Linked DNA regions of Chroococcidiopsis sp. TS-821. The protein of the gene in region 1 interacts with the protein of each later gene in a pairwise test. Links are inferred from orthologs where the notes say so. Each region holds a gene or a part of one and is shown in the gene's direction. Other genes may lie near its edges. The genes, in order: B1A85_RS06030 and def.

Region 1 (12,295 bases):
TGAGCGATGTTTGTAAACTGTACTCGAATTTACATCTAATCGCTTAGCAAGTTCAGATTGCAGAAGTGATTCTGGTGCTACTCGAACGTGAGTGGGCGTAGCAAGACTCGCAGTCTCAGCTTCAACAACAGTTGTATGTTCTGCTGAAGTCGTTGCGACTTCGTTTTCCTCGGCTATTTGAACTTGGTTTTGTTCGTTTTCTTCTGACGCAGGCAAATCTTCTACCAGTGTCTTTTGCTCGGATTCTTCGGGTAAAGACAAAGGCGGTTCGCTGTCATCGAATATACTACCAAGAGTTTTTGCCGTGACAAAGAAATAGCCCCTACTACTGCCGTCTTCCGGTTCAAGTATCCGCGCGCCAAATTCTGCAGCTTTGTAATCGAGGTAGCGCTTTGCCTTTGCTGCTGAAAGATTAGCGCGCATTGCTAAATCTAGAATTGTAATTCGTCCTTGATTTTCTTGAATCAATTTGTGGAAAGTTGGATTTAGGGTTTTGCTCCACTTTTGCCATCGATAGCGTTGGAAAATATTCAAAAGTACAACAAAACCAGCAATTGCTAGGAGCAATCGCCAAGTGGAAAAGAGAAAAGTAATCGCTAGCGCGACTGGCAAGATGAGAATGAGAAAGCTATCAGCGCTGTCGGATGATTTTACTGTCATGCCCATTTTTGCAAATTAGATTGCTGGCAAACAATCTTATCTTGGCAAAGATTGGGCTCAATTTTACCGCTGACTTTATAAAAAACAAACTATTCGAGCAATTTTTTTCGGGCGCGGTTTGCTCGTGCTTCTACACTTGCCATCACCTCGTCTCTTTTTTCTAGCATTTCGCCAGGATAGTTTTCTAAAACCCTTGTAGAAAGCGAAATTCGACTTTGGCTCTCATCAACATCCACAACGATCGCCGAAATTTCTTGCCCCGTTTGGAAAAGTGAAGGCAAAGATGCGATGTAGTTTTGACTAATTTGCTTGATATGCAGCAAACCGTTAAGTCCATCCAACTCGACAAAAACACCAAATGGCTTAATCGCGCTAATTTTGCCGGTTACGAGTTGCCCAGGCTCAAACTGAGTTATTGCTTGCGATCGCGTTGCGAGGCGTTGCGACAGCACAAGTTTATTATTGTCGCGATTGACTTCTAGCAAACTCGCATTGAGGTTTTGCCCGACCAAATTTTCCAAATTCTCGCGTTCGAGTAAGTGCGATCGCGGAATAAATCCGCGCAAACCTTGGACGTCGACAGTGACGCCACCTTTATTGACTCCCTTGACGCGCACTTCCAAACTTTTGCCATCTTCTTGCATTTCGCTTAGCTGTTCCCACAGTTGTTTGATTTGCAGCTGACGGCGTGATAGTGTGACTTGCCCATCCGCATCTTGTTCGCGGATAATCAAAAATTCTTGTTCCTCCTGCAACGGTAAAACTGTAGATAGATCGCTGACAGAGTGCAAACCAACTTCAGCTAAAGGAATGAAAGCTGCGGATTTTCCACCAATGTCTACATAAGCACCATCGCTTTCGTATTGAAATACCTTCCCCCGCACGACTTGTCCTTTACTAAATTGAAAATCTTGTTGGTCTAAAGCTTTGGCAAAATCATCCATAGAAAAGGATGAAGCTGCAGAAGAAGGCTGAGATTGAGATGTCATGAGCTATCAAAACAAAATGAACTGAATGTAATATGCAAGTCGGTCATTGGTAAGTGGTAATTAGGATTTATGATGAGCTATCGGCTTGCGTTCAGCTAAGTTCTTTATGCTTCCCTCTTACCATTTACCCACTTACCTATTGATTAATTGTAATGTCCTCTCAATCTGAAGCAGGTGCTTTACGCTTCCTTTAGATGCTGCTGAAATAGTTGTTTGACGTGTTCCCACGCATCAGCCGCAGCTTCGGGGTTATAGCTCGCGCGGCGATCGCAGAAAAAACCATGATCTGCTTGGGCGTAGCGAAAGATCTTGTGCGAAACTTGATATTTCTTTAACTCTGCCTCTATTTGATCGACATCCTTCGCTGGAATACTCGCATCTTGCATCCCAAAGAAAGCATAAATTGTGCCGCTGATTTCTGGAGTGCGTGTAATTGTCGGAGAACCACCGCCAGGCGTTTGACTTGTGATTCCTGCTCCGTAAAAAGATGCCGTTGCTTGAATATCGCGGAGTGTCGCAGCTAAATAAGCTACGTGACCGCCGAAGCAAAAGCCAATACACCCAAAGCCGTCTTTTCTGACTTGTGGTAGGTCTTTGAGATAGTCTATGGTCGCTTGAATGTCACTCAACAGTTCGTCTGCTTTGGTTTGTTGTTTGTATTTTCTCCCTAGTTCTACGTCTTGTGGCGAGTAGCCAACTTCAAAATTCGGCGCAACACGGTGAAAAATGGCAGGGGCGATCGCAACATACCCTTCTCTGGCGATTCTTTCTGTCACGTCGCGAATGTGTTCGTTAACACCAAAAATTTCCTGAATGACGACAATACCTGGATAAGAACCTTCATCGACAGGCATCGTCAGATAAGCTGGAACTTGAAGGTCGCCATTGGGAACTTTTACATGAGAAGAACGAATTTCTGCGCTAGTCATGACAAATGTGTTTGCTGTCATATGGAATTTGGTCATTGGTAACTGGTAATTGATAAGAATCAACTTCCCATTACCCATTACCCATTACCTAATATTATGAATAAGCGTGATATTTCCTTCTGTCCATCTATTCGCGGTAGCGTCACTTAAATATTAAAGAAACTTTGCTAAATGTTGAGAACTTATGCAGATTTGGTAAGAAACGAACAAATAAAGTAAAGATTTTAAGCACAGTTCACTCTTAACAGAACAAATATGCGTTACCTGTGGCTGCAAACGTTGTCTATCTTTTGTATTTTCGTCTTTTCATAGTCAATCTGTAAGCAACCATTTCAGTATCAAACATCTTTTTTGGTTTTTGCCGCAGATTGTCTTTTGGAGGAACAATGGTTCAGTTTCATATCCAACCAGATAGTGAAATTCCAGCTTCAACTCAGTTACTCAATCAAATTTGGTACGCGATTACCTCACGACAATTTCCCCCAGGTCACAGACTTCCAAGTACGCGCGCCCTCGCGATGCAAACAGGGTTACACCGAAACACAATCAGCAAAGTCTATCGCCACTTAGAGGAAGACGGACTTGTTGAAAGCCGTGCAGGTTCTGGCATTTACGTCCGCGCTCAACCATCAATGCGTAACCCAGCACCAATTCCGATTTTGGAGAAATATCCCCAAGCAGAAAGAATCGTGCAAAATAGTCTCGATGAGCTACTCAAAGCTGGCTGTTCTTTAAATCAAGCAAGAGAGCTATTTTTAGCAGAAATTGACTGGCGGTTGCGGTCAAGTGCGCGGGTATTAGTCACTGTTCCAGCGGATGATATTGGTGCGGGTAAGTTAATGGTTGACGAACTTGAGCAATCGATTCAAAGACCTGTACAATTAGTGCCATTAGAGGAATTAGCGCAAGTCCTAGAACAAACTCCAGCGGGGACAGTGGTGACAACTCGGTATTTTATCGCTCGCGCTGAAGCGATCGCCGCGCCTAAGTCTGTCCGCGTGATTCCTATCGATATTTACGACTATGCCAAAGAAATACAACTGTTGAAAAAACTGCCCAAAGGCACTAACCTGGGCATGGTCAGCTTGAGTTCTGGTATTCTCCGCGCAGCAGAAGTCATTGCCTACAGTCTTCGAGGTGATGAACTATTAGTCATGAGTGCCCAACTCGGCGATAACTATAAGCTCAATGCAATTGTCAGAAGTGCGCAAGTGATTATTAGTTTTGACCAAGCAAGTTTTCCTGCAGTTAAAGCCGCTGTCCAAGCTGCCAGAGAGGACATTATTCGTCCTCCGCAACTCATTTGCAGCGAAAATTACATTAGTGAAAAGTCAATTGATTTTCTCAAGCGCGAATTGGGCTTGGGCTGATGCTATCGCAGAGGTCAGAGGACGCGCCGAAGCTCAGATTTATGGTTTAGAGATCGAAGGTTACCAGCTGACTGCGAGCTTCTACTATGTCTCAACCATTCCTGCAATGGCTATAGCAGTAGTATTCAATCGGTGCTTTAGCGCAACAGATTGGGTGCTGCTTCTCTGAGGAGCGTCACAGAACCATCGGCAATAAATTGTACGGCGATCGCCAAGATAAAAAATCCCAGGACTCGATTCAACGCTCCCAAACCATTTTTGCCTAATATACCAACTAAAGGTTCTCCCAAAGCAAGACACAAATAGATCGTCGCCCCAAGTAAAACAATTCCAACTAAGCAACCGATATTATCAATCCATCCGCTGTTGCTTGCAGCAAAACCAATCACAACACCAATCGCGCCAGGACCGCTAATTATCGGAATTGCCATTGGTGTAAAAGAAATATCATCTTTATCGATAGCTTCATCGCTTTCTGGCACGGTGAGTCGTTGACGCGCTGTGACCATTTCCCAAGCTGTATGCGCAATCAGTAAACCACCAGCAATCCGTAACACTCCTAGCGATATCCCAAAAAAGCTGAGTATTTCTCTGCCTGCCAGTAAAAAGACCCCTAAAACTAAAACAACATTAATTGCTGTCTGACGTGCTTGGCGAAGGCGATAAAATTTTGTAGTTGCGCCGGTTAATCCATAAAAAATGGGAATCGCACCGACTGGATTAGTCACAGGAAACAAAGTTAGGAAAGTTCCCACGACAACGGAGGTTAACTGCTGCCACATTCGCTACTCATTCCTTCAACCGGCGACTTCGAGCGGTTGCTCAATTTGCAAGAACGCACGTACTTTTTGCAGATAAGTTTCTGCATCTTCTAGCATCGGGAAATGAGCCGTGTTAGGAATTACGACATATTCAACCAAGGGATTTAACTTTGCCGCTTGGCGTCCCATTTCAGCAGGAATGATTTTGTCGTATTCTCCAGCTACTAACAATGTTGGTACGGTAATCCGCGCAAACTCTTGCGGCATGACTTCAGCAGCTTGTTTACTCACCGAAGTAAAGATTGTGCCTAAAGCTGCCTCATAATCAGCAAGCAGGAAATCTTGTAAGAAAGCTTTACGTTCTGCCGCGGGTATCGGACGATGTAAAAACCGCGCAATGAACATCCGATCGACAAAAGGAATTTTACTCAACCACTTCGGACGAAACTTCACAACATAACCGCCAAACTTATGAAAGGCGGCAAAAGCTTTTTCATCATACTCAAAAATTCCACTACAAGTAAGAATTGCGCGGTGTACTCGTTGTGGGTAGCGGTTTAAAAACAAAGTGGCAACTGACGCACCCATCGAATGTGCATGGATATATACTTGCTCAATTTTTAATCGATCTAGTAACGCTGCTAAGTCGCCTGCATATTCTTCCAACTCGTAAGTCAATTCTTGCACTGCTGCTGATTTTTCTCGCGGAATTTCTGAGTCAGCAACAGCAATACTTGTGGATGGTAGCAAGGATCTACCGCGAGACCTACCAAATCCGCGCAAATCGTACAGTAAACAGTCAAATTTATCTGCCAAAGCACGAGCTATACCTTGCCAGTACCGCGCCGAGCCAGCCCACCCGTGAATAAATACCATAACAGGTTTAGCGTGAGGTTCTGAACTTGGCGTCCGAATCCATTCATAGTAATGTTCTACACCGCGAACATCAACGTAAGGCATTTTCCTAGACTTTTGCAAAAAGATATTTTCTAAAGAGGTTAACCTTTTACTTTTAACCTACGACTGATTGGCAACTTTTGCAAAATGTCCGATAAAGCGTCTATGCTGATTCCGGCTTGGGTAAGGATGAAGGATGCATTAATAATTCCGCAGTCGAGCGTTTTTCTACCATTTCCGATGTTACAGTGCAGCGCGTTACATCTTTTCGTGAAGGCAACTCGTACATCACATCTAGCATTAATTCTTCAACGATACCGCGTAATGCTCTTGCGCCAGTTTTACGGCGGTAGGCTTCTTGCGCGATCGCCCGCAAGGCATCAGGTTTAAACTCAAGTTGCACGTTGTCCATCTTGAGTAATTTTTGATACTGCTTCACCAATGCACTGCGTGGTTGAGTCAAAATTGCCATCAAGGCTTCTTCGTCGAGCGGATCGAGTACTGCGACTACTGGTACTCTACCAATAAATTCAGGAATCATGCCAAACTTCACTAGGTCATCTGGTTCTAAGTGCCTGAGGACGTCTGCAGTGCGCTGATCCCGTGACGAGCTTTCACCAGGTTGAATGAAGCCCATCGATTTCTTGCCAGTCCGCTGTTCTACGACTTTCTCTAACCCAACAAACGCGCCACCGCAAATAAATAAAATGTTACTCGTGTCGATTTGAATACAATCTTGGTAGGGATGCTTGCGTCCTCCTTGTGGCGGTACGTTTGCTATGGTTCCTTCTAGCATTTTCAGTAACGCTTGTTGTACTCCCTCACCAGAGACGTCGCGTGTGATCGAAGGATTTTCGCTCTTGCGCGCGATTTTATCAATTTCATCGATGTAAATAATGCCACGCTGTGCTTCTTCTACATCCAAGTCAGCGACTTGCAGTAGTCGCAGCAAAATATTTTCAACGTCTTCGCCAACATATCCTGCTTCAGTTAGCGTTGTTGCGTCTGCTACCGCAAAAGGCACATCTAATATCTTTGCTAGAGTTTGTGCCAAAAGCGTTTTACCGCAACCAGTAGGACCAATTAAGAGAATATTTGATTTTTGTAATTCTACTGCCTCTTCTGGCGATACCTTACCACTGTTTTTAGCTTGTACTAAACTTAACCGTTTGTAGTGGTTATACACAGCAACCGACAGAACTTTTTTCGCCTCGTCTTGACCAATCACATGGTCATCAAGATGTTTTTTGATCTCGCGTGGCTTAGGCATTTGGCTAAAAGAGAAATTACTCGCACGCGATCGCCGCTTCGGTGGGGCTTCGACTCGATTTGGTTGCTGTGGAGCAGTTTCCTTCGAGTCGAGCAATTCCTCATCTAATATTTCGTTACATAAGTCAACACATTCGTCACAGATGTAGACTCCCGGTCCAGCAATTAGCTTGCGCACCTGCTCTTGAGATTTGCCGCAGAATGAACATTTTAAATGGGAGTCGTACTTTGACATACCTGCCTCTTAATTTACTGTGCTTACTGGTTCGTTGGCTTTGGGGAGATTTTGTTTAGAGATCACTTGGTCAATCAAGCCGTAGTTTTTTGCCTCTTCGGCAGACATGAAAAAGTCTCTTTCCGTATCGGCTTCAATTCGCTCTAGAGGTTTACCGGTATGATATGCCAAGATTTCATTAAGCTTGCGCTTGAGGTAGAGGATTTCTCTTGCTTGAATTTCAATATCTACTGCTTGTCCTTGAGCACCACCTAGTGGCTGGTGAATCATGATCCGCGAATTGGGTAGTGACATCCGCTTGCCATGCGCTCCTGCTGCCAAAAGGAAAGCACCCATGCTTGCAGCTAGCCCAAAGCAGATCGTAGCAACATCACAGCGAATTTGCTGCATTGTGTCATAAATTGCCATGCCTGCTGTTACAGATCCCCCTGGTGAATTGATATAGAGTTGAATATCTTTTTCAGGGTCTTCTGCATCTAAGAATAACAATTGTGCAACTATTGAGTCGGCTACAGCGTCATCTACCTGAGTTCCCAAAAAAATAATTCGCTCTCTGAGTAATCTGGAGTAGATGTCGAATGCCCGCTCTCCCATACCCGATTGTTCGACAACCATGGGGACAATGTTGCTGGCACCAAGCGAGTTGATTTCTAAGGAGTGTGAACTAGTTATCGGGTGATTTGAAGTTTGAGATACGAGCATATCACAGTGTCTCAGAATGATACTGAATGTGTCGTGCATTTAAACTATTTAGTGAATGCACCACCTGTGAACTATTATGCCTTATTCATTAATAAATCAACTTTAGGAAATTTTCATAACTTGAAGAAACAATATACTTCGATAAAGTGCATTATTTCTCTGTTTCTAAAGATAGCAGTAAGAGCGCCGTTGCGCGCGCAGCTTAGGCAAGATATTTCTTGCTTAGCAAAATTTATTGTCTTACCCAAGCTCTACCAATGCGAGTCACTGTTGTCTAAGCATTCAGTAAAATTTCTTTAAGTCATCTGAAAGCCGCAACGCTCACGATGCCTCAATTTCTTCCGTTGAGTCAGTTGAAGCTGGGCGATCGCTTGCTGCAACATCAGTAGTAGTTGCTGCTACAGGTTCATCTTCAGTTGACGCTTCAGCTTCAGAAGCACTTAACGAGCCTTCTGGTAGCAATTCGATTGTGTTGTGTTCTTCTAGCCAGCGCGTAATTTTTTCTCGCAGCAAGTCTTCTTCTACAACTTCACGCAATCTTTTAACGTCGATATCTTCATTCGAGTACTGCGCTAAGATTTCTTTTGCTTTCGCTTCCACTTCAGAGTTTTCGACTGTTATCGACTCGCGTCGAGCGACTTCCTGAAGTGCTAGCGCGCTTCTAAGCCGCTCAATTGCTTCTGGACGGGAGTTTTCTCTTAACTTAGCAACACTCTCTTGCGTAAACAATTTTTTAACATCAATTCCTTGTTGGCTCAACTGCACGGCTGCTTGTGTCAGCATGGCATTGACTTCTTTTTCGATGAGTGTTTCGGGTAGATCTACTTCTAAATGTTTAACTAGCTCATCGATGAGCGCCTTTTCTTTATTTGCTTTAGTTTGTCGCTCAGCTTCTGCTCTAAAGCGCTCCTCTAAAGAACTGCGCAATTCATTCAAAGTTTGAAACTCGCTCACTTCTTGCGCAAAATCGTCATTAAGTTCTGGTAACTCTTTTTCTTTCAGCTCTTTTAATGTCACAGTAAAAACTGCTGCACGTCCGGCAACATCTGGCTGAGGATAATCTTCAGGAAACTGCGCTGCAACTTCTTTAGTCTCCCCCGGCTGCATTCCGACAATGCCATCGATAAAGCCAGGGATAAAGCGTTCTTGTTGCAGTTCCAATTGAAAATCGTCAGCTGATGCACCCGCGATCGCTTGCGGTTCTTCTTCGCCTTCTTGAGCTAAATAGCCTTTGAAATCTACTATTGCGACGTCTCCTAGCGCTGCAGCACGTCCTTCCACAGGAATCAGAGTCGCCATTTCACTTTGTTGTTCTGCAATGAGCTGGTCAACTTTTTCAGGCTTATATTTGACTTCCTCGGCTTTTACTTGTAAGCCGGTGTATTGAGTTAGGTTGACCTCGGGTTGTACGTCAACCGCTGCCAAAAAGTGCAAGGCTTTGCCAGGCTCGTATTGAGCGATCAATTCTTCAAACGACGAGCGTAGTTGTGGTTGACCGATCGCTTGTATAGCTTCTTGCTCGATCGCTTCTGTAATTCCAGTTTGAATCAGTTCTTCTAAGGCAGCTGCTTTAACTTGTACGGCACCTAAACGTTGCAATAGGATTTGGCGCGGTACTTTACCTTTGCGAAACCCAGGAACATTCATGGTGCGCGTAAGTTTCTGAATAACCTGGTCATAGGTCTGCTGAGACTTTTCAGCGGGAATTTCAATACTTAAACCAATTTGACTAGCGGGAAGTTTTTCCTGGGTGACTTTCATGTTGCGCTTATGTTTCCAAACAGTTTTGACTACTCAAGCAATTCTTAATCAATGGCTACTCGTTATTAGCACCTGAGCATTAACCCATTTTATCTTTAAGCTTAGTGTCTACTAAGAAGTATCTGCACAGAGTATATAGGAAGCTACATTACTCTTTGATATAAACGACGAAATAGTACTCTAGTTCTAGTTTGCCACTTAGATGGCAACGCATTGTCTAGCCTTTATTGGCTGCGGTTCAAGCAGGTAGCGGTTATCCTAGTTGTCATAACTATGCAGTGCAGTTATGATGACATGAGCCATCAGCAAGCTTCTTGATACCATATTTGTGTAGAACCTACCAAAAATATTCGGTTATCTGGATATTTGAGGAAAAATGCGCTGAAATTGTATACCTCTGTTAGTAACTTTTCCTCGGAGGACGATGCTTATCTTTCTTGTAAAATCTTACAACTATAGAGTTATTATTTAGATTGTTAAAATTAGTTTAAGATAAGAAAGGTATGCTATCTACTGCTAACTCGCTTAAAGATAAATAAAATTTTCCGATACATAGTAATTTTTTTATTGTTGGTTGGGAAAACTAATAACTCCAACAAAAACTGATAAAGTATAAACCTAAAATTAGAAAAAGTGTATACCACTCTTGATAAAGATAAGTTAACTAAATAAGCAGGACAAGGAGGTCATTTGTCAAAATCATATCGTGTTGCCATTTTAGGCGCGACGGGCGCTGTTGGTGCAGAGCTTCTAGATTTATTAGCGAGTAGAAACTTTCCCATAGAGAGTTTAAAGCTTTTAGCATCTCCTCGCAGTGCAGGTAAGAGTTTGCAGTTTCAAGGAGAACGCATTGTTGTAGAAGCAGTTAGCGATCGCGCGTTTGACAACGTAGACATCGTTTTGGCATCCGCAGGCGGTTCTACTTCCAAAACATGGGCAGCAAAAGCCGTTGCGGCGGGTGCGGTTGTTATTGATAATTCCAGCGCGTTTCGCATGGAACCACACGTTCCTCTAGTCGTTCCCGAAGTTAATCCTCAAGCGGCTGCTAGTCATCAAGGAATCATTGCTAATCCCAACTGTACAACGATTCTCATGACCGTTGCGGTTTGGCCGTTGCATCAAGTTAAACGCGTGCAGCGCATTGTAGCAGCGACATATCAATCGGCAAGTGGTGCAGGGGCGCGCGCAATGGAAGAAGTGAAAACTCAAGCGCAGGCAATCTTAAAAGGAGAAGCACCAGTCGCTGAGGTCTTGCCCTATCCGTTGGCGTTCAACTTGTTTCCCCACAACTCTCCGCTTAACGAGTGGGGATACTGCGAGGAAGAAATGAAAATGGTCAACGAAACTCGCAAGATTTTTAATGACCAAAATATTCGAGTTACAGCAACTTGTGTTCGGGTTCCCGTCTTACGCGCGCACTCAGAAGCAATAAACTTAGAGTTTGAAACACCCATGAGTGTTCAAGAAGCTAAAGAAATTTTGCAAAAAGCGCCTGGGGTGCAAATTGTGGAAGACTGGCAAGCTAACCATTTTCCCATGCCAATTGAGGCTACAGGACGCGACCCAGTTCTTGTTGGGCGCATCCGCCAAGACATTTCGCATCCCCACGGGCTGGAAATGTGGCTTTGTGGCGACCAAATCCGCAAAGGCGCAGCATTAAACGCGGTACAGATTGCCGAACTGTTGATCGAAAAAAACTGGCTACAGCCAGCAACGTCTGACAATCAACTATCAGTCACAAGTAACCGCGGGTAATAGTGAATAATACATAGGTGCTAACCGCTTACGAATGAGGAGTCAAAGGGTGATAGATTTTGGACGAGTTGTAACCGCGATGATTACGCCATTTAAGGAAGATGGCAGCGTCAATTATGCCGTAGCGGAGCAACTAGCCGTGTATCTAGCTGAAAATGGGACAGATACAATCGTCGTCTGCGGGACAACTGGCGAATCACCTACACTTTCTTGGGATGAAGAGTACGAATTATTTCAAGTCATCCTCACAGCCGTAGCGGGAAAAGCTTTGGTAATGGCAGGTACAGGGTCGAATTCAACAAAAGAAGCGATCGCTGCAACGCAAAAAGCCGCTAAAATAGGAGTACATGGATCTTTACAAATTGTTCCTTACTACAATAAGCCGCCACAAGCTGGTATCTATCAACACTTTAAGGCGATCGCGCAAGCTTGTCCTGACTTACCAATCATCTTGTATAACGTGCCTGGGAGGACAGGTATCAACGTGCATCCTGACACAGTAGCGCGGTTAGCCGAAATAGAAAATATAGTAGGGATCAAAGAATCAAGCGGTAATCTTGACCAAGCGAGTGAAATTCGCCGGATAACTCCCAGTGAATTTAAACTCTACTCAGGTGATGATTCCCTGACATTACCGTTATTATCCGTTGGCGGTAGTGGTGTAGTAAGTGTTGCGAGTCACTTAGTAGGCACGCAGCTACAAAGCATGATTCAAGCCTTTACCTCAGGGCAAATTCAAGCAGCAACTCAAATTCATTTGAAACTTTTTCCGCTATTTAAAGCTCTATTTACTACAACAAATCCCATTCCTATAAAAACAGCGCTCAGACTTCAAGGATGGGAAGTTGGTTCAACACGCTTACCGCTTTATGAAGAAGTGGGCGAAGTGGATCGGAAAATCAAAAAGGTACTTATAGAAATAGGTATTTTGTGATTTAATCTTTGAAAACTAAATAATATTTGAGTG
Region 2 (12,178 bases), on another replicon or contig:
CATTGCTTGAGCAATTTGAACAAGCAACTTCGCAACGCGAGAAGTTAGAAATTCATCGCCAAATTCAAAAGCTACCACGCAATAGTGCTCCGACACGCCTGCACAACCGCTGCTGGGTTACAGGACGTCCGAGAGGAGTCTATCGGGATTTCGGTTTATCTCGCCACGTACTGCGCGAATGGGCACACCAAGGACTACTTCCTGGAGTTGTCAAATCTAGCTGGTAATAGCACAGGGGAATGACGAAGTGAGAGACAGGTTAAAGGTCAAAAACTACTCTTAACCCCTGATCTCTGACCCCCAGTTCCCGACCTCTTCTTCATTGACCGCAACAGCGATCGATACCCAAACTATCTAAAAGTAAATCGCTAACTGCGTTGGCGATCGCAAATTCGCCATAAAAGCTTTGCGAAAAATCAAAAGCTTGCATCTCAGTCACGATTGCAAGTACCAGCGATCCCAAGTCGTTTTCGCCTTCCATTCTTTGCCGCATGAAAATTTGGGCTGCGCGTTGCGCAATCTGCTGATTCACTGGTTCTGGCAGAAATTCTTCATCAAGCCACCGCTGCAAAACGTGTTGCAACCACTCGCCTTCGATTTGCGGGTTTTCTGCTGGAGGCAAAGTAATCGGTGGAATTGGCTCTGACATGATAACGCTCGGCTTCTCAGTAATAGCTCGCGACTTAATCAAGCATTATTTAGATTCTAAAGTAATATCAAATGCTTCGGCTTTTAATGTAACGCCAAGTTACTGATAGCTAACTGGATAAGAGTACAGATGCACTATTTCACCTAGAATGTGCGATGTTTAAGTATATCCATTTATGTTAGTAAAAGCTAGCTTGCTGCTAAGGCTTCATGAAATATGATATTTCTGCAATCGTTCAAGGTTACGCGCAAGGCTATTTTCTGATGGCTGATGACGCGAATGTCTTGGGGTGGTACACGAGTCGCGATCGCACGCTTATCCCTTTAGATGAACGCTTTTGTTATCCCAAGTCGCTAAGACGCGTGCTCAACTCTGGACGCTTTGCTGTTGCAGTGAATCGTGATTTCGCAGGTGTAGTGGCTGGGTGTGCGAATCGAGAACCAACTTGGATTTCTCCAGAATTGCAGGAAATTTATTGGCAACTTTACCAATCAGGTTGGGCTTATAGCTTTGAAACATGGCAAGGCGATGAATTAGCAGGAGGAGTTTTAGGAATTGTTATTGGAGGAGCTTTTATTGGAGAATCAATGTTTTACCGCATCTCCGATGGCTCAAAAGTGGCACTCGTAAAGTTAGTAGAAAGATTACGCGAGCGCGCTTTTGTTTTTTTTGATGCGCAGATGATGAATCCTCATCTCGAACGATTTGGCGCGTATCGAGTTAATCAACGCGAGTATCGATCTCTGTTGGCGCAAGCACTCCAGCGACAGTGTTCTTTATTTTAGTTACCACTTTTGTAGCAAACGTTGGATAATTGCTATACATTAGCGATTTGCTACTGACAAAAAAGTGTTAATTGCAACATTTGGTTCGGTTGGAGACTTGTTATGGGGAACTGACCTTATTGTTAGAATACAAGAGGTTTTCAGCCCTAACTGGTACTGGGTATTTGAGCTATTTAGCTACCTCGGCGATACTCAAGGTGTAGTATTACTAACAGCGTTGACATTTTGGCTTTCTGGTCGCCGACTTGCCTACAGTTTAGTTGGTATCGTTGTCTTTTCAATGACAATTGACTTAACGATTGGCACTTTAATCGGGCTACCGCGCCCAGAAGATCCGCGCATTATTGTCTGGAAAGATGAATTTACATCATCATTTCCTAGCGGACACACTGCACTTGCTACCTCTATGTGGGGAATGTTGGCTACCTTAAATTGGATGCCAAAATTGAGCGCAGCGATCGCGGTTGCTGGTGTGATGCTGGCTCGCTTGTACTTTGGCGTGCATTATCTAGGAGATATTATTGGTGGCGCATTGATTGCTGTGGTGCTGATCGTTGCTTACTTGCGGATACTACCAGCACTTGAGGACTTTTTCGCAGCGCGATCGTTTCGGTTTTTTCAATTTTGGGGAGGTTTAATCTTCGCTGTTGTTCTTGTTGCAATTCCTTTTGCGGGAGATTCAGCAAGAGTTTGGCACGTGATGGGAACGGTTGCGGGTTTTATTGTTGGAGGTTTAATCGAATATCGTTACCTGCGATACTCGCCTGCACCGCTTGCACATACAAGGCTAGCACTCAAGCTATTGATTGGACTCGGTATCTTAATTCCACTTTTGCTTATCCCGCTATTGCTTGACGACGATCGACTTGCGCTGGAAGCTTTAGCATTCTTTTTGGCTGCATTGTGGACTTTACTATTTGCACCAATTGTCTTTACTCGGATGCGGCTATCGGCTACACCTTTAACAAGCAGACGTTTTCGCTAACCGACTTTCGTCTCTGTCACTAACGTTAAGCTGGTCCATTCACCTTTTTCGTTATAGCGACGGATAATTCTTTGACGCATATTAGATTGAATTAGCCAACCGAGTTCTAAAAAAAAGGCTTGTCCAACTCGGACGTGTTGTGGTGAAGCAGCAGAAGCACCGTCAGGAAGTAATAACACTTGATTCCATTGCGAACCTGTTTCAAACGATAAAACTGAACCTATGATTCTTCCTGTTGAGCTAATAGTATGGTGGGAACCTTGCTGCATAATGCTGAGGTGTTGCACAAGTTGCGTATCGTTAGTTTTTTCTACCCGTAGCTTTGTTGGATAAGTATCGACGGCTCGTCCATCGAGATAGCGCGTTACAGCTTCTCCTTGCCATTCTCCAACTAAATCTGCAACTTGCAACGCAGGGCGTTCTGGTGTTGTGCTACGAGGAAGTTTCTCGCGAATCAGCGTAATTCGGTCAAGCTTGCCAGTTTTATCAAACAACTGTACTAAACGTAGACGGCGATCGCCTGCAATTAATCCGTGTTCCGCACCAAACTCAGAATAAGGAGCAAGTTGAATCGAGCCTTGGGAGAAAGCACCATTTTCAAAAAACAAAATCTGCTTTCCTAACGTGCTGTATTGTAAAACTTTCTCGTCTACAGTTTGATTGGGTAAAGTACGCCGAATAATTTGGCGCATTGTTTGATTATTGTCGATCCCCTCTAAGGAAACAACGGTAGGAGTATCTTCGAGTAACTCCCCTTTCGGTGAGAAACGCGTAAATGACCCTTGCCATTCGCCAACATTTTGTAATAAACATTCCCACTGCGATCGCATACTTAAATTTGGTAATGTCTTCTCCTCCATGTTATCTTTGGCGGCCATCTCACTGCATAATCTCAGAATTTCGAGAAAGGTGTCATTAACACATGACGTATACCTGTTTCTAGATGTAGCTAAATTCTGCGCTCTAGTAGTGGCTTGCTATCGTAAGCTCTAAAATTAATTTGCTATCACTCAATTTTCTAAGGCAAAGAACTTGATAAAAAAATCTTATTCTTCAAAAGACATTCAATTGTAGAACAAGCGCGAATTGAGAGAATCGAGGCTTGATAAAATGAAAAGGAGAAAGTTAACGGGATAAAGCGAGTCATAATTCCATGCCTTCGGAAGTTGTTGTTGAAAAACAAAAGTTAAAAAACCCTCCGCTTGATATTCGCTACTTAGGCGACCGCGCTTTGCGCCAGCCAGCTAAGCGGGTTGCGAAAGTCGATCGAGAACTACGCCTCCTTGCTAAAGAAATGCTGCAAACGATGTACAGTGCTGATGGCATTGGTTTAGCCGCGCCACAAGTTGCAGTTCAAAAACAAGTGATTGTCATCGATTGCGAACCAGACAATCCAGCTAATCCACCGCTGATTTTAGTTAATCCAGCAATTAAACAAGTCAGCCGAGAATTGTGTGTCATGCAAGAAGGATGTCTGAGTATTCCTGGTGTATATTTAGACGTTGTGCGTCCGCAAGTTGTCGAAATTAGCTATAAAGATGAAAACGGACGTCCGCAGACATTAAAAGCAAACGAATTACTTGCGCGTTGCATTCAACACGAAATCGATCACCTCAATGGGATACTATTTGTAGATCGAGTAGAAAATCAAATCGCACTGAATGCTGAGCTATCAAAGCATGGCTTCTCGGCAAAAGCTGTAAAACCAATCGCTTAGGAAAATTACAAAATGACAACAATGACGCCCAAAAGCGGGCTGTTCCTCGGTGGCTCGTGCGTAGCAGCGATCGCCGCAGTCGGTTCGGTGTTTGAACTTTCTTCTGGACAACCAGATTTGGGAGTAACCGCTACTAGCGTTATTCTGGCAATTAGCATTCCCCTAACTGGCTTTCTCTTTTATGCAGCGGTACGCGATGCCAAAGCGGCGAATAAGTGAGTAGAAATTTAGGGCGATCGGGTAGCAAATTGATACTTCTACCTGTTGCTGCCCTAGGTATTTTACCAGTAGGCATAGACTCGCTACTTGTGCAACGAAGTCATGGCAACCTCTATCGCAGCGAGGACTAACTGCTGTATGCTGTTGCCAACACAGTATTTTAACCCATGACCGGACAAAATAACGCTGAGGGATTTTTGCAGCAATTACCTTCTACGAGTGCAGGGGAAACTAATATTGTTCGCCGCTACCCCCTTTCTCGAACTCAAGAGGTAATTGTGGGACGCGATTCTAGTTGCCAAATCGTCCTAGATTCTAGTATTTATGGCACAGTTTCGCGTCGCCATGCAGTTTTTCGACCGATGTTAACGAGTGGAATTGGTCAGCGTTGGCTTGTCTGTGACTTAAATAGCGCAAATGGCACGTATGTCAATGGGCAACGGATAGCGCAATGTCAAGAGCTACGCGCAGGCGATCGCATTACACTTGGATGCAACGGCGCGGAGTTTGTCTTTGAGTATACAACACATCACGCAGTTACTCAACAATCTGCACCAAATGCAACATCTCACCTAATTGGGACTTCCAAATTTTCAGAGCGCGCCGTGAGCTTTACTCAGTTATTTCCCATCGCAGCAACAGCAAAAGACTTGACAAGCAAGGCGTATCTGATTCCAGGAGTCCTAACAGTGATCTTTGTGGTTTTGATGTTTGCCACTGTAGGTCGCCCTGAGACGGCATACTTTAATCAAATACTTGTCGCAATTTATCTTGCTGGTGCGGCGTATTACTTTGTATATCAACTGTGTGGCAAGCCCAAACCTTGGTGGGCAATTTTGGGAGTTGCGATCGCTTCTTTCCTGATGTTGCTCAGTCCAATTTTACCGTTATTTATTTTCGTGTTTCGCGGATTACTTCCTGGTCAAATTCCACTGACAGCTGACTCTCTCAGCTTCCCTGAATTACTCATGCGGATGTTTTTTGGCGCTGGGTTGATGGAGGAATTGCTCAAGGCGTTACCTGTATTTTGTGCGTATTTGATCGGGCAGCGTCTAAACTCGCCTTGGCGAGAACGCATCGGTATTGCAGAACCTTTAGATGGAATTTTGCTCGGAACGGCTTCAGCCATGAGTTTCACCTTGGTAGAAACACTGAGGCAGTATGTACCAGAAATTACTCGCGGTGCGGCTATTCAAGGTGGAATTGGGGTCGGTCAACTGCTCGGTTTTCAACTATTGATTCCTCGCATCTTAGGCTCTGTAGCCGGACACATGGCATATAGTGGGTATTTTGGTTATTTTATCGGTTTGAGCGTGTTGAAGTCGCGTCAGCGATGGCAAATTTTAGCAATAGGATATTTTAGTGCTGCGGTGCTTCATGCTTTGTGGAATGCTACGGGACTTTTGAGCGGTTTGCTTTTAGCCGTTGTTGGCGTCGTATCTTACGCGTTTTTAGCTGCTGCTATCTTAAAAGCACGCGTCCTCTCGCCGACGCGATCGCAGAACTTTGCGACTCGGTTTGGCAAACGACCGTAGAATGTGCAGCGAAGATTTAAATCATTTCGTTATGTTGATGCCCGTTGTAGTGAGGAGTATCTGTTACAGTGATTTGGGCTAAAGCGTATCGCGCGACTGCCAAACTTGCTTTGGCTTGTTCGATGTCCGATAAATCATCCCAGTGATGGCGATGAAGGCGACTGATCGCCGCTTGCGATTCTTGCTTAGCACTACAGACTGGTTGCGCGAAAGGACGTGCTAGAGTTAGCAAGTCTGCTTCTACGAAATTTGGGAGTAACCCACGAACGCATTGTACTAATTTTTCTGTCAGTGAATTTGGTGCCGGGAAAACTTGTTTTGCCCGATCGGCGATCGCTTCAAGCCAAGCATGAGGTATATAGTTGGCAAAGTCATGTTGCCAGTCAGGAAGACAATCAACGTCAGAAGACGAGTTCTTCTTACTTGGCGTTACCGCAGACCACAATTCGGTAAGCTTTGAATAGAAGTGTTGCGATTGCGCTGGCGATTCTACTGACGCCACTTCGGATACAAGTGCATCTTGTTGCTCAAAATAAATATCTGCTTCTGGATCGGCAGGATTCCATGGGTAGGTAGCATCTTCTGATGATAAAAGTGCTGCTAATAAGTCCAATTGCGCTGGTGAAGGAGGTGATGTACTACCGTCTTGCGCCCGATTGAATTCTTGTGCCATGGTCAAACTCCTGAAATACGCTGACAGAAAAACGCTGGTATGAGTAGCTACACCTGCTTTGCTGCTATTTCCGTAACTAGAAAAGTTGTGCTAGCACTTGTCTTCAAAAATTTTCGCGCTTTGATTGTAAACCCAAAAGAATGCCTGGGAAACTCTCAAACTTTAACTACATTTTAGCTATGAAAGGTACTTCCTGATGATGGATTTTCGCGACCATTCGGCAGATCAAAACAGCGTATCAAAATGAGAATTCTTTCATAAAAAAACAAAATGCTAAAAGCTGAGTAACCGTTTTTCCTAATTTTCGCTACCTGTATGAGGAGACGGGAGAGGACTGTTGAGCGGAGATGTTGAAGTTGGTAGTGATTCGGTTGAAATTGGACAAGAGTTGCTTTTTGTTTGTCCTAGCGTTTTTTCGATATTTGGTAGCAAGTTGGCTTGCTCAATCCAGCCTTCTTGTCCTAGTTGTATTTGTGCCGTTGCATTGAAGTTATCTGGAGGATTGATCGCACAAAGAAATTTTAGTCTTAGTAAGTCACCCTGCTGAAGATTTTCTTTTTTGCCGGTAACTTTCAAGATGCCATTTGTTGGAACTTGCGCGAGTTGAGATTGTGACGTAACATTTGTTGCGATTGCATTTGGATTTTGCTCAAGATTAATTTGGCGATTGATCTGAACTAAAGTCCCAACGGTTAGTGTCGCTGGTGTTGGGCTAGGTGATGCGAGTGGTGATGGCAAGGTTGTCGGATTATTCAGCGGCTGTCGGCGATGAAATTGTGGTAAAAAATAAGCAAGCAATCCGCCACCGACGCTTAATAACAAAATCGTTCCTAGTAAAATTGGTAGCAAACGACGCGAGTTTGAGCGTTGCGCTGGTAGCAAAACTGTTTTACGACTTGAAGGATCGGGGCATTCTTGTTGATTTAAATCGCGGTGTGATGCGATCGCTGCATGCTGGCGATCGTCGAATTGAGATTCTTGGAGTAAAGCGATATTTAGTGGTGTGGTTGGCTCAGAATATTTAACTGTACAGCGTACGAGTGCAACCGTAACGTTATCGTGTCCGTTTTGAGAGTTGCCAATTTCGACTAATCGAGTAACGGCATCAGCTTCTTTAAGACTGCCATTCACTGCTGGTAAAAGCACCGTATCCCAATACTCTTCAACGCGATCGTAGTCGCTTAAACCATCCGAACAAAGAAGAAAGATGCAATCTTCATCAAGAATAAACCGCTGCACGGTTGGATGCAATGCTGTTGAGGAACTCGTTCCTAGTGCTTGTACAAGCGATCCTGACGAGACTTGTTCTAACGCATTACGATACAGCGAATAGCCTAAACGAACCTCGCGCGAAGCAACATCATCGTCTAATGTCAATTGATGGCAGCCTGTGCGGGTAATCCAATAAGCACGACTATCGCCTACGTGCGTAATATACATTTCGTGCGCGCGTTCGACTGCCATAACTAGGGTAGTACCCATGCGTTGGCGACCAAAGCGCTGTTCGTTATCGTTGCGTTGATTGATGCGATCGTTGGCAATCCGGACAAAGCGTTCTAACTCGCTCGTGAGGGTTGTTGCGTCTAAATAGATGTCGTTTAGCGGCAGTTGCTTGACTTGTTGTAGCGTATCGATGGCAAGCTGCGAAGCAACATTACCTCCTTCATGACCGCCAATTCCATCACAGACAATTGCTATTGCAGGTGCTGATGTCATTGTGGTAGTTCCACTCGGAGGATAGCACGCATCTTCATTGCGTTGTCGCGTGGGTCCTGTATCGGTCAAGGTACTGATGACTATTTTGCGTACTTGCGATCGCCCCAATTCGGTCAGACCTCGATCTAGTGCTGTTGTCAATGAATCTGCACTGAGATCGCCTGCAAGCATCGAATCGCACAACTGCACGAGAAATTCCGCGATGCTTGGCTGTGCTCGATTGACTAACTCTAGCCATACCCTTCCTAAGTCAGCAATTGTCGGTTGTGGTGGTTGCGATCGCAGTTGTAATAGCCGCACTAAGGAACCTTCCACTCGCACTAGCTGTAGGTCGAGTAAGCTCGACGCAACTCCTTCGCTACTAAGTGGTTGCCATAGTTGAGCGATTTGCCATAGCCAATTCAACTGCCGCAGTGATGTTGCACTTTGCCATGCTTCAGCGAGTGTTGGCAGTAACTGTCCTGCCAACGGCGTTCCTTCTGCATAAATTGGTGCTTCTAATAATAAAACATCACAATCAGCGCGTCCTGGCAAAAATCCGTAGACTTGCGGAACTTGGAGGCGGTAAGGAATTAATCTTAAATAAGGTTTTGTTTTCGCTGTAATTTCACACGCTTGTGCTTCGAGTGGCAAACCTGGCTTTGTGTCAAGAACGATGTATTCGCTTTTGAGTAAATACCGTTGCGCGATAACTTCCCCAATTTGGTAATCTTTGATGCCCGATCCTACTGCCCATAGGTAACGTTTTGGCAGAAACGTACCGCATTGCTGGCAATACTTGTCGCGTTCGTCATTGACAGCTTTGCAGTACTCGTTTGGACACTGGAGCATTGCTGCTTCATTCTGCATAGTTTTCGCACCGATCAGCCATTAGGAATTGAATTTTGTACAGCCATAGATCGTACAAACTGATTAGCTTCTAAGTTGCCATATTGAGCACTTTGTGCAAAAGTTTCGTTGTTTCCTCTGCTGTTAAGACGCATTCCATGAAGTTAATTTTTGCTATTCTGAGCCAAACTATCTAGTTTTATAATAATGTTCCCTTATCGTAATGCTGCTACTCTGCTACTCGCAATTGATTGTAAGTATGTTTAATGATGACTTTACATCGAGTGAAGTTTAAACGTCTTACTCTTAGAAAGAGATCTATTTTTACCTGTCATGGTTCCCTTCCTTCGGCTAATCGGTTAAGAGCCAAACATATTAGTTTTTCAACAATATATCTATTAATCGAATAGTTGTCTATTTTTAAAAGTAAATATTTATTTCGATAACTGACCAAACTGCCTGTTATTAAATTCGAATTTGTAATATTTAATATTGATTGTAGCGCAATTTTAAAATAATCTGCGGGTTACCTATACTGCTTCATAGCAGAACTTGGCAATTGTAGCTTTTACGAACAGCAGGCTCGTTGCCAAAAAAATACTTTAGCAACAGTTGTACGTAGTGTTTTTTTCAGACATTGACGCTCGGCAACTCAATCAAAATAAATGCAATAACTCAAAAGTCTGTCATTGTAATGAATAGTCTCAGTGCTGAATAATTAGTTAACAAATAACAACCTCAAGTTAGCTGAAACGCGACGCTGATAAAAATATCAAATTACGCCATTGGAAAGATGCGATCGCCCTTAGTGTTCTTTAATCTGTAGAAATTAGTCAGTAAAATTACCATTTAAATTTATGGCAAGCGAACAAGAAAAAAATACTCATCGGGCAGTGAATCCTGGCGATGTTATTTCCGATGAACCTCAATCCATCGAAGAAAAAGCGCAGCAACTCGCAGTAGACTCTCCTGATATTACTGGCGATCATATCGAGGTTCCTGCCTATTTTGTTGTAGAGGAGCCAGACGGAGAGGAAAAAGCGCTACATCACGTGAAAGATGCTGAAGAAATCTCAGATGTTATCAGACAAGCACGCGTTGATGAAGACGGCGAGCGTAAGTGGTGGTAGCATTTGGTCTGTGTTAATACAAAAGCTAGATGTACCAATACAGCAATATTAGAACTGTCCAGGGGTTTAATGCTATCCCTGGATATTAATTTTATTTTTTTATAAAAATCCAGTTATTGATAACTAATTTTTACTTTCTTCAGTGGCGGCAACTTGAGGGATACCCATACTGTAGTTAACGACGCGCCCGCGCAGATTGTAGCTAATTTGACCGCTTTGTAAGAGATGGCGGATAAAATGTTCTAAATCTGAGCCAATCCGGCGGAGATTATAATCAGTTAAATCTGCACCGCTATAAGACTCGACTAATTCATCAAACTTACGATACACCTGCTGAAGAGCATCTTCGTTCCAGTTGAATTCATTATCCGGGTCTACATCCAGCGTGAGAACTTGGTTGCTAGGAACTAACTCACCATCTTTGTCAACTTCAGCAGAAAAGATGCGTATATGGCGAGTTGTGGACTTAAGAAGCTGATCTTCCATAGGTGGATGATTTAACATAAGGAATCACACTGAACTCATTCTAGACTTAATCTGCATCAGTTTTTCAAGTTCAACGCGATCGCTCAACGCGAAATCATTCCTGTTTGACGCGCATAGGCAAAAATACCGCCAGCATCAATTACAGGTCTGACCTCACCCAAAGGCTTGAGTGCATAAACCTTATTCAACGCATGATTCACAATTTGGTTTTGGTCAAAATCAATCGTGACTTCTTGTCCCGTTTGAAATTCATCGCACAGACGTTCTACTGATTCCCAAGGGTAAAGTTCGCCTGTTGCTGCGCAGTTCCGGAAGAAGATCCGTGCATACGATTGAGCGACAACAGCTTCTACTCCTGATGCACCTAATGCGATCGGTGCGTGTTCGCGCGAAGAACCACAGCCGAAGTTTTCTCCCGCCACAATGATTGGATAGGTAGTCTTCATCTGTCCTGGAGCAATAAATTTCCCGTACCTATCAGGTAATCCAATTAAAGCATAGCTGCCTAACTTCTCGTACTCATCAGGCTTTGAGGGAACGAGCGTCAAATACTCGGCAGGAATAATCTGGTCGGTATCAATGTTATCATCTACAACAAAAATTTTACCTTGAATCACTTTACTCATGAGTAGTCTCCTCCAATCAATGCTAGGTAGTCTTACGCTTGTTTTTAAATTGACTAATCGCAACAAAGTAAAAATTCAGTATAAGTGTCTCCGTGCCATTCCGTGACGTCTTTGTAAGTAAATTTTTAACATTATACATTTTCAATTTCAGTTTTTCTTCTAAAGTTAACTTGCAAGTACAGCGTTCTTTTTCTGGTTGTAAAAATTTTCCTAAATTTTACTCTTTTCGAACGTTCATGTGTCAATCAATACAAGTAAGCCAAACATTACTTATATCTCAACTGAAACTTATAAACATCGCCAACCGTCATTAATCAAAAGCTTAGAAAAGTCTCACAAACTCCTTACAGAAACTTTATTGTATTTCATCTGAAAGGCTGAATAATAGTGATTGACCACATTGCTCCTACCTTCGCGGATTTATCCACAATGTAAAGAAAAGTTAAAGATATATACGTTAAGATCTCCCGTTCAGATTGAAACACAAACGTTTAAAAATTAGCTTAAGCTCAATTAACAGTTATCTACTTAATTACTACAAAAATCAAAATTTTTAAAAATATGAAATCTGACGCCATCACACCCCAACAAAACAAAGTCGAAGTCAGCGTTTATGAGTGTAACATTCAACTCAAGTTTCGCCTCATAGAAGAGAAATGTGCTTTACGCAATCGCGAAGACTTACTAGAGTTGCTGATCGATGCATTTACTAACGGGGCTGACGAGTATATGGAACCCCTACACGCGCACGTAGAAGCGCAGGAGATTTCCGAGCTAGAAGCTTCTCCCCAAATGCGCCGTCAACTGATGCGGTTGCGGAATTCCTCTG

What was found.
Region 2: the proteins of B1A85_RS06030 (region 1) and def interact in binary tests that used the Escherichia coli proteins (3 or more experiments, as listed by UniProt). The link is inferred for Chroococcidiopsis sp. TS-821 from one-to-one orthologs.

What each region holds. Positions count from the first base shown.
Region 1 is NZ_MVDI01000001.1:1,317,910-1,330,204, forward strand. What follows is about bases 9,534-12,295. They hold B1A85_RS06030 (aspartate-semialdehyde dehydrogenase), read left to right. Parts: upstream 9,534-10,263; coding sequence 10,264-11,328; downstream 11,329-12,295. Other genes in these bases: tig (trigger factor), read right to left, coding at 9,534-9,573; dapA (4-hydroxy-tetrahydrodipicolinate synthase), read left to right, coding at 11,378-12,262. Outside these bases: B1A85_RS05985 (hypothetical protein), read right to left, coding at 1-660; B1A85_RS05990 (S1 RNA-binding domain-containing protein), read right to left, coding at 750-1,649; B1A85_RS05995 (dienelactone hydrolase family protein), read right to left, coding at 1,829-2,578; B1A85_RS06000 (GntR family transcriptional regulator), read left to right, coding at 2,965-3,948; B1A85_RS06005 (MarC family protein), read right to left, coding at 4,086-4,730; B1A85_RS06010 (alpha/beta fold hydrolase), read right to left, coding at 4,746-5,669; ATP-dependent protease ATP-binding subunit ClpX, read right to left, coding at 5,770-7,110; ATP-dependent Clp endopeptidase proteolytic subunit ClpP, read right to left, coding at 7,120-7,812; more of tig, read right to left, coding at 8,134-9,533.
Region 2 is NZ_MVDI01000003.1:498,411-510,588, forward strand. Bases 2,443-5,354 are described here. They hold def (peptide deformylase), read left to right. Parts: upstream 2,443-3,572; coding sequence 3,573-4,136; downstream 4,137-5,354. Other genes in these bases: B1A85_RS12655 (DUF3598 family protein), read right to left, coding at 2,443-3,249; B1A85_RS12665 (hypothetical protein), read left to right, coding at 4,149-4,355; B1A85_RS12670 (PrsW family glutamic-type intramembrane protease), read left to right, coding at 4,523-5,354. Outside these bases: rpsN (30S ribosomal protein S14), read left to right, coding at 1-227; B1A85_RS12640 (hypothetical protein), read right to left, coding at 320-649; aat (leucyl/phenylalanyl-tRNA--protein transferase), read left to right, coding at 859-1,434; B1A85_RS12650 (phosphatase PAP2 family protein), read left to right, coding at 1,499-2,419; more of B1A85_RS12655, read right to left, coding at 2,416-2,442; more of B1A85_RS12670, read left to right, coding at 5,355-5,890; B1A85_RS12675 (hypothetical protein), read right to left, coding at 5,907-6,563; B1A85_RS12680 (protein phosphatase 2C domain-containing protein), read right to left, coding at 6,861-9,128; B1A85_RS12685 (hypothetical protein), read left to right, coding at 9,965-10,237; B1A85_RS12690 (NAD(P)H-quinone oxidoreductase subunit M), read right to left, coding at 10,361-10,723; B1A85_RS12695 (3-isopropylmalate dehydratase), read right to left, coding at 10,807-11,349; B1A85_RS12700 (Npun_R1517 family heterocyst differentiation transcriptional regulator), read left to right, coding at 11,911-12,178. UniProt on the Escherichia coli protein: Removes the formyl group from the N-terminal Met of newly synthesized proteins. Requires at least a dipeptide for an efficient rate of reaction. N-terminal L-methionine is a prerequisite for activity but the enzyme has broad specificity at other positions.